One region of the Rhizobium sp. NPDC090275 genome, then DNA from elsewhere that is predicted to be linked to it. Evidence: predicted binding sites of a transcription regulator. Region 1 holds the regulator's gene; each other region holds the start of a gene.
The links. The regulator PhoB, encoded in region 1, activates phosphate uptake and scavenging genes when phosphate is short. The targets are predictions, from matches to a motif close to TGTCATNNANCTGTCAT.
Positions count from the first base shown of each region.

Region 2: ACIQUB_RS05990 (DUF47 family protein) is a predicted target of PhoB. The motif match lies at 1,375-1,391, and genes of this name have one in related genera.
Region 3: ACIQUB_RS05390 (inorganic diphosphatase) is a predicted target of PhoB. The motif match lies at 1,893-1,909, and genes of this name have one in related genera.

Region 1 covers NZ_JBIVYL010000005.1:18,771-21,808, forward strand. Annotated here, with positions in the region: gene ACIQUB_RS13870 (GcrA family cell cycle regulator) at 117-662, shown strand; gene phoB (phosphate regulon transcriptional regulator PhoB) at 744-1,427, opposite strand; gene phoU (phosphate signaling complex protein PhoU) at 1,464-2,177, opposite strand; gene pstB (phosphate ABC transporter ATP-binding protein PstB) at 2,221-3,036, opposite strand.
Region 2 covers NZ_JBIVYL010000002.1:353,358-356,395, forward strand. Annotated here, with positions in the region: gene ACIQUB_RS05985 (inorganic phosphate transporter) at 1-710, opposite strand, end outside; gene ACIQUB_RS05990 (DUF47 family protein) at 710-1,351, opposite strand; gene ACIQUB_RS05995 (BA14K family protein) at 1,577-2,041, shown strand; gene ACIQUB_RS06000 (acyltransferase) at 2,197-2,661, opposite strand.
Region 3 covers NZ_JBIVYL010000002.1:239,206-242,243, reverse strand. Annotated here, with positions in the region: gene ACIQUB_RS05400 (class I SAM-dependent methyltransferase) at 1-43, shown strand, start outside; gene ACIQUB_RS05395 (aldo/keto reductase) at 173-1,159, shown strand; gene ACIQUB_RS05390 (inorganic diphosphatase) at 1,235-1,837, opposite strand; gene ACIQUB_RS05385 (DMT family transporter) at 1,967-2,869, opposite strand; FMN riboswitch at 2,958-3,038, opposite strand, start outside.

The DNA.
Region 1 (3,038 bases):
GACTGCATGCGGCGGAACTAGTCACCAAAATCGAGCAAGCGTTTCTTGGTCCGGACACGTCCGTGCCATGGGTGAAGGATTCTGCCTACACCAACGCAATAAGGCGGAGACAGGGCATGAACTGGACAGACGAGCGCGTTGAAAGACTGAAGAAGCTTTGGGCCGAAGGCCTGAGCGCCAGCCAGATTGCGGCACAACTTGGCGGTGTAAGCCGCAACGCCGTCATCGGCAAGGTCCACCGTCTGAACCTGCCTGGCCGCGCCAAGGCCGGCGGCACGACGACGGCGACACGGGCGCCGAAGCGTCCGGCGGTTTCGACCCCGCGCCCCGCCAACAGCTTCAATTCCGCACGCATCTCGCCAAGCCGCGCCGTTGCCCGCCCGCAGGGCGCAGTGGCTCTCAAGGAAGAGATGGACATCGATGCGATCGAGGAAGTCCGTTACCGTCCGGCTTCCAACGTCGTCGTTCCGATCTCGCGCCGCCTCGGCCTCACGGAACTGACCGAGCGTACGTGCAAGTGGCCGGTCGGCGATCCGCTGACGGACGACTTCCACTTCTGCGGCTGCGAGTCCCCCGACAACTCGCCTTACTGCACCTATCACCAGCGCATGGCCTACCAGCCGGTCAACGAGCGCCGCAAGGCCGCCAACCGGGTCGCATGACCCGGAAAGCCGGATAAGGAACGAAAGAAAACGGGCCCTCGCGGGCCCGTTTTTCGTTGGATCGGACGGAATGGAAGCGCCTTACGCTTCCATCGAATAGCCGGCGCCGCGAACGGTGCGGATGACATCCTGCATGTTGGAGAAGTTGAGCGCCTTGCGCAGGCGGCCGACGTGAACGTCGACGGTGCGTTCGTCGACATAGATGTCATGGCCCCAGACGCCATCGAGCAGCTGCGAGCGGGAGAAGACGCGGCCCGGCGACGACATCAGGAATTCCAGGAGGCGGAATTCGGTCGGTCCGAGGCGGACTTCGCGGCTCTTGCGGTGAACGCGGTGGGTTTCGCGATCGAGCTCGATATCGCCGCACTTCAGCAGCGAGGAGAGCACTTCCGGCTTGGCGCGGCGCAGCATCGCCTTGACGCGGGCGACGAGCTCTGGCGTGGAGAACGGCTTGACGACATAGTCGTCGGCGCCGGTCGACAGGCCGCGAACGCGTTCGCTTTCCTCGCCACGGGCGGTCAGCATGATGATCGGCAGGCGCTCCGTCTCCGGGCGCATGCGCAGGCGACGGCACAGCTCGATGCCGGATACGCCGGGCAGCATCCAATCGAGGATCAAAAGATCAGGCGTGCGTTCCTGCAGCCGGATTTCGGCCTCGTCACCGCGAAGGATGGTATCGACTTCGAAGCCTTCGGCCTCAAGGTTATAGCGAAGAAGCACGCTCAGTGCTTCTTCGTCTTCAACGACTGCTACTCTTGGGATCATTCGTCTCGGTCTCCTGGGGGCGTGGGTCCGGAACGCTTATTCCGTGACCGCGCCGACGGTGTTGGCGGTGTCGTCCTTCGGACGCTCGCCTTCCGGCTGGGCGCCGGTAGCCATGTAGTAGATGGTCTCTGCGATGTTGGTGGCGTGGTCGCCGATGCGCTCGATGTTCTTGGCGCAGAAGAGAAGATGCGTGCAGCTGGTGATGTTGCGCGGATCTTCCATCATGTAGGTCAGCATCTCGCGGAACAGCGAGGTGTACATCGCGTCGATTTCCTCGTCGCGCTCGCGGATCGACTTGGCACGATCTGCAACGCGGCTGGTGTAGACGTCGAGAACTTCCTTGAGCTGGACGAGCGCCAGTTCGGAGAGATGCTCGAGGCCACGGGCGAGCTTGCGTGGAACGCCGGTGCTCTGAACCGCGATGACGCGCTTGGCGGTGTTCTTGCCGAGATCGCCGACGCGCTCGAGATCGGCCGCAATGCGGATCGAACCCATGATTTCGCGAAGGTCGGCGGCCATCGGCTGACGGCGGGCGATGGTGATGATCGCCTTTTCGCCAATCTCGCGCTCGGCGTGATCGAGGATCACGTCGTCGGAGATGACCTTCTGGGCGAGCGAAGTATCGCCGTTGACGAGCGCGCGAACAGCGTCGCCGACCATCTGTTCCGCGAGGCCGCCCATTTCGGAGATGCGGCGCGTCAGGAACTTGAGATCATCGTCATAGGCGGAATAGATATGTGTCGATGCCATGGGGCTTATCCTTGAATGTCCTGAGGTTTACCGGTTTCGGAGATCAGCCGAAGCGGCCCATGATGTAATCCTGGGTGCGCGGATCATCCGGGTTGGTGAACATCTTGTCGGTATCGTTCTCCTCGACGAGGTTGCCGAGGTGGAACATGGCGGTGCGCTGCGAAACGCGGGCTGCCTGCTGCATCGAGTGCGTGACGATGACGATCGTGTAGGCTTCGCGCAGCTCGTGGATGAGCTCCTCGACCTTTGCGGTCGCGATCGGGTCAAGCGCCGAGCAGGGCTCGTCCATCAGGATGACTTCTGGGCTAACGGCAATCGCGCGGGCGATGCACAGACGCTGCTGCTGACCGCCCGACAGGCCGGTGCCGCCTTCATGCACGCGGTCCTTGACCTCGTTCCACAGGCCGGCGCGCTGCAGGCTCTGCTCGACGATGACGTCCATGTCGGCCTTCGCCTTGGCGAGACCGTGGATGCGCGGGCCGTAGGCGACGTTTTCGTAGATCGACTTCGGGAACGGGTTCGGCTTCTGGAACACCATGCCGACGCGGGCGCGAAGTTCGACGACGTCGATATCCGGATCGTAGATATCATCGCCATCGAGCGTGATCTTGCCGGTGACGCGGCAGTTGTCGATCGTGTCGTTCATGCGGTTCAGGCTGCGCAGGAAGGTGGACTTGCCGCAGCCCGACGGACCGATGAGAGCCGTCACGGTGTTTTCGCGGATGTTCAGCTTCACGTCGAAAAGCGCACGCTTCTCGCCGTAGTAAACCGAGACGTCCTGGCCGATCATTTTATACGGAATGGTATTCATCTTCTGGTCTAGCGCCTTCTCAACTGCTGCTTCCGTCAACATGTTCATGA
Region 2 (3,038 bases), on a different contig from region 1:
CCGAACAGCGTGCCGAGCGCCATCGCCGACTGGCAGGAAAGCACCACCCACAGCGGCACGTGGAAGCTGCCGCCGAGATAGCCCTGCGAATAGAGCAGGATGGCGATGATCCCCATGGTCTTCTGCGCGTCGTTGCCGCCGTGTCCAAGCGAATAAAGCGACGCCGAGACGAACTGCATGATGCGGAAGGTGCGATCGACGGCGAACGGCGTCTGCCGCACGAAGAGCCATGACACGATGAGCACGAGAAACAGCGCCAGGAGAAAGCCGATCATCGGCGACATGACGATTGCACCGGCGGTCTTCAAGAGACCGCTCCAGACGATCGAGCTGAAGCCGACCTTGGCGAGCCCAGCGCCGACCAGCCCGCCGACCAGCGCGTGTGACGAGCTCGAGGGGATGCCGAACACCCAGGTGACGATGTTCCAGATAATCGCGCCCATCAGCGCCGCGAAGATCACCATGGGCGAGACGATGGCGGGATCGATGATCCCGGTCCCCAGCGTCTCGGCGACATGCAGTCCGAAGAATAGGAAGGCGATGAAATTGAAGAAGGCCGCCCAGGCAACGGCGAACTGCGGCCTGAGCACGCGCGTCGAGACGATCGTCGCGATCGAATTGGCGGCATCATGCAGGCCGTTCAGAAAGTCGAAGAACAGCGCGACCGCGATCAGCCCGACAAGCAGCGGGAAGGCAAGGGTGGCGTCCATCAGACGTTCTCGATCACGATGCCGCTGATCTCGTTGGCGACGTCCTCGAAGCGGTCGACGACCTTTTCGAGCTCGCCGTAGATCTCGCTGCCGATGATATAGGCCATCGGGTTGGTGGCGCCGTGTTTGTGGAAGAGGTCCTTCAGCCCCTGATCGTGCAATTCGTCCGACCGTCCCTCGATCCGCGTCACAGCTTCCGCGATCGCCGTCAGGCGAGGGGCGTTGGCATTGATTCGATCGAGGAGCGGAATGGCCTCGGCGATCATGTGCGCGGCCTCGACGATCGTCTTGCCCATCTCCTGCATGACAGGATCGAAGCTCTTCTGCTCGAACAGGCGGATCGTCTTGACCGTCTTGTGCATCATGTCGATCGCGTCATCCATCGACTGGATGAGGTCCTTGATGTCGACCCGGTCGAAGGGTGTGATGAAGCTGCGGCGAACGGCAAGCAGGACATCGCGGGTAATATCATCGGCTTCGTTTTCCAGTGTGACGATGCGGGCGCAGTGCTTCTCGGTGTCGTTTCCGGAAAGCAGTTCGTTCAGCGCTTCGGCCGCACCCACGACTGTTTTCGCGTGCTGTGCGAAAAGATCGAAGAACCGGTCTTCGCGTGGCATGAGTTTCCGAAACCAGCTCAGCATAATATCCATCCATGAAAGGGTATTGTCATAAAAGTGTCATAAAGCAGCGACCGGACCAATGAAAGTGCCGGAGGGGCATTCGGGGACGCAGGGTTAACCACACGAAATCGCCGCATTCGCTGGCGAATGCTGAGCAAAACCAAGCGATTGGAACGAGTTGTCGGAATGCGCGTTATCTCGTCGTGGGACAACGATGAAGCATCTCTGTGGATTGTGAGGTCTGAAATGAAGAAATTGGCCATTATCGCCGTGGCGTTGATGACATGCCTGGGGAGCATCTCCCCGGCCAGCGCTTTTGACGTCCGCTACCCACGCGGCAAGGAGGTCGATGGACTGACCGGCCTGCCGAATACGCCCAAGCCGGAGTTTAGCGATCGATGCGGCCCGTACCGCAACTGCTACGGCAATCGGGATCGCTATCGCTACAGCGACCGTGGTCGCGATTACTACCGCCGCGACTATAATCGCTACGACGACCGTTACTATCGCCGCCATAGCGACAACACCGGCGCGATCATCGGCGGATTGGCGGCAGGCGCGATTCTCGGCGGCGTACTCGCGTCTCAGCCGCGCTATCGCTCCGGCGATTCGCATGTCGACTACTGCTATAGCCGCTACCGCTCCTATCGCGCGTCCGACAACACCTACCAGCCCAACTATGGTCCCCGCCGTCAGTGCGTGGGTCCGTAAGAGATCGGCACGCGATCGCAATGGAAATGCCTCCGGACGCAATGCCGGAGGCTTTTTTTGTGTGATCTTCGTGGCCGCGTTAACCGTCGCTGCCGCGTGCGCTTTCAATCCGATCCGATGTCGTTTCCTTCGACGACCTCGTTGTCATATTCCTATTAGTGCCACTCGATGTTAGAGCGCAGGAGTTTCGCAGGTACGCCGCCCACCAGCGTTCCCGCTTCAACGTCGCGGGTGACAACTGACCCGGCCGCGATCACCGCGCCGGGGCCAATTTTGACGCCTTTTAGAATGATACTGTTCATGCCAATCCAGACATGATCGCCAATGACGATCGCGCCATCTTTTGGGCGGTTGGAATTGACGATGGTGTGATTGTCGGAATCCCTGATGGAGACATTCTCGGCGATCATCACATCCCGGCCGATTTTGATGGAGTTGAAACAACTGATCGTACTGTTGCTGTTCAGATACCCGCTTCCGAGTTCCAGCACAGCGCCTTGGTCGACGACGACTTTGCTACCTGTGTAGATCGTGAAGTGGCCTTCGACAGATAATTGTCCTCCATCAGAAACTGCAACGAGTGTCTTGTCCGCGAGGTAAGCTGGCCAGCGAAAACCCACGTCGAGCCTTCCATCACCTGACAAGGTGCAATTGCGTGCCCGTTTTAGGACCGCGCCACGCCATAGTTCCACAGTAATACGACCGAATTTCCGCCTACGCGTTGCACGGAAAATAGGGAGCCTGTCCGCTATGCGTTTACCGAGCCGAATTCCTCGCATGAGCATTTAGCAGTCCTGGTTGCCGGTGCCGTAAAGCTGAATGCTAGGAGATGCGCCGCGACTGTGAAACTCCACCTTTGGTGGAGGTCCCAACGATGGCCCGTCTGTCAATGAGCACACGCTCACCGCGTTGACAGGGGAAATCGCCGCACGCAAGCGGTCAATCTTTGACTGCTTATCGGATCTGGGAAAGGAAAATTGGAGGCCTCGCCCGGGGT
Region 3 (3,038 bases), on a different contig from region 1:
CGAATCACACGCGCACTTCTCCTTCTGCCTGAAGCGGCTCTGAGTCGCGGAGGCTTTACGGAAAACTGGCAGAGGCGGACGCGCCGCGCTGCCCTATCTCCTCCCTCTCATGCGCTTGTCGGCCTTTGTGCGGACTGATACTGCCATCAGCGAAACGAGGAGGATCATTCCAATGAAGCAGCATTCTTTCGGCCACCTGCCCCATACGGTGAGCAATATCGGTTTTGGCGCATGGCAGATCGGCGGCGCCTGGGGCGATGTCAGCGAAGCTGATGGACGCGACGCGCTCAATGCGGCGCTCGATGCCGGGATCACCTTCATCGACACCGCCGACGTCTATGGCGACGGCCGTTCGGAGAAGATCATCGCCGATGTGCTTGAGAGCCGTGGCGGCGAGCGCCCGATGGTCGCCACCAAGGCAGGTCGGCGGTTGAATCCGCATGTGGCCGACGGCTACACCAAGGCCAATCTCGAGGGCTTTATCGACCGCAGCCTGAAGAACCTCAAGGTCGACAGCCTCGACCTCGTGCAGCTGCACTGCCCGCCGACGGAGGTGCTTTACCGGCCGGAGGTGTTCGAGGGGCTGAACGAGCTGCAGAAGGCAGGCAAGATTCGCGGCTATGGCGTCAGCGTCGAGAAGGTCGAGGAAGCGCTGAAGGCGATCGAGTTCCCCGGCGTGGTCAGCATCCAGATCATCTATAATGTCTTCCGCCAGCGCCCGAGCCATCTGTTCTTCCAGGAGGCGCGGCAGAAGAACATTGCCGTTATCGCCCGCGTGCCGCTGGCAAGCGGCCTGCTCTCCGGCAAGATCAGCCGTGAGACGACATTCGCCAGCGACGACCATCGCAACTTCAATCGCCATGGCGAAGCGTTCGATGTCGGCGAGACCTTCGCGGGCGTTCCGTTCGAAGTCGGCCTGCAGGCGGTGGAAGAGGTTCGCAAGCTGGTTCCCGAGTGCGCCACGATGGCGGCGTTCGCGCTGCGCTGGATCCTGATGAGCGATGCGGTCACGGTGGTCATTCCCGGCGCCCGCAATGCCGAACAGGCGAAGGCCAATGCTGCGGCCGCCAGCCTGGCGCCGCTGACGCATGAGGTGATGGCCGCGAGCCACGAGATCTACGACCGGCTGATCGCGCCGCATGTGCACCAGCGCTGGTAACAGCTGTAGCTATTTCACCAAACAGAAATGGCCGGGCATCGACCCGGCCATTTCCTTATCTGGGCTTTGCCCGGTTTACTTCTTTTCAGCGTAAGCCTTGATGGCGGCGGCAACTTCGCCCTGCGCCTTCTCGGCGTTCTCGAAGCCGTTCAGCTCGACAACCTTGCGCTTGGCCGGCAGCTGCTTGTATACGCGGAAGAAGGCCTGCAGGCGCTCCTGCTCGATCTCCGGAAGATCAGAGATTTCCTTGATCTTGTCGTAGCTCGGATCGATGTCGCTGGCCGGAACGGCGACGACCTTGTCGTCCTGCTCACCGCCGTCGATCATCTTCAGGAGGCCGATGGCACGAACCTTGATGATGGCGCCCGGAACGACCGGCTCGCGGGTGTAGACGAGCGCGTCGAGCGGATCGCCATCACCGCCGAGCGAGCTGGTGATCGAGCCGTAGTTGGCCGGGTAGATGACCGGCATCGACTGGAAGCGGTCCACGACGATGTGGCCGGTCTTGGCGTCGATTTCGTACTTGGTGAAGCTTCCCTGCGGAATCTCGATCGCCGTGAAGAATTCCTTGCTGTCGTCCTTCGGCTGCGGATAGTCGAGGTAGGAAACATAGTCGGAAGCGGCAGCGACGCCGGCCGTGAAGAGAACGGCAGCGGCCGCGGAAATAATGGTCTTCATAAGAGATACCCCCAATTGGCATTGCGAAGAAACGCCCTCCGCCTATGGGGTTTGCATTACAGCGATGTGACATATGCCGGGCGCTCGGGACCATCCACATGACAATCTCGTGAGCGCCCGGAGCAGCGCTTATGCGGTTCCGCGCTCGCGCTTCATCTCGTGGTGCATGAGGAACAGCGAGGCGCAGAGGATCAGGGCGGCGCCGAGCCACAAATAGCCGGCTGGCGCATAGCCGAAGACCAGCCAACCAGCGAGAACGTTGAGCGGCAGCTTCAGATCGTCAAAGGGCTGAACATAGGCGGCATCGGCGGCACTGTAGGCGAGCGTCAGAAGATACTGGGCGATCGCCGTCAGAAGGCCGGCCGCGACGAGCAGCATCAATACCGTGCCTGTTGGCATCGCGAAGCCGGCCGCAAAAGCGAGACCACCGTTGACGGGCGTGAGGAGCACGAGCAGCCACACAGTGATCGTCTCCGGCTTCTCGATCCCCGTCAGGCTCTTGGTGATCAGCGACGAGGCGCCCCAGAGCAGTGCCGACAGGATCGGCAACAGTGCCGCCCAGCTGAAACCGTCCGACCAGGGCTGCAGGATGATCATTGCACCGACGAAGCCACAGGCCGTGGCGCCCCAGCGCACTGGCCCTACCCGTTCACCGAGGAACAGGCGGGCGCCGAGGATGATGAAGAAGGGCGAGGTCATGACCAGCGCGATCGCCTGCCAGATCGGCACGCTCGCGAGACCCGCAACCCAGGTCTGGACGCCGAGGGCTGCCAGCACGACGCGAACGATGTGGCGCCAAGCGTATTGAGTGCGCATCGCGCCAAGGCCAGTCTTCCACAGGAAGGGTAGCGAGAAGACGAGCGCGAAAGCGTATTGCCAGAAGGCGACCGAGGCCGACGGAAAGGCCAAGGTCATCGTCAGCCATTGGGTGACGACGTTGAGAACGGCAAAGGCGATGCCGGCAAGCACCATCCAGCTTGCGCCGGCGAGTGCACGCGATGCGGATATGGAAATCTGGGTAGTCTGATTCATGTCATTCATCCGAACAAAAGGACCAACATAAATCAGGACGCATGAACGCGGGTGCCGACGCGGCGGACGATGCCGCCCCGCGTACCCTGCTCATTCTCTTTCATCCGGACTATGACCGTCGGCTCCGGAATTCAACCGGATCTGCTGACCCTTTCCACCTGAGGTAAAA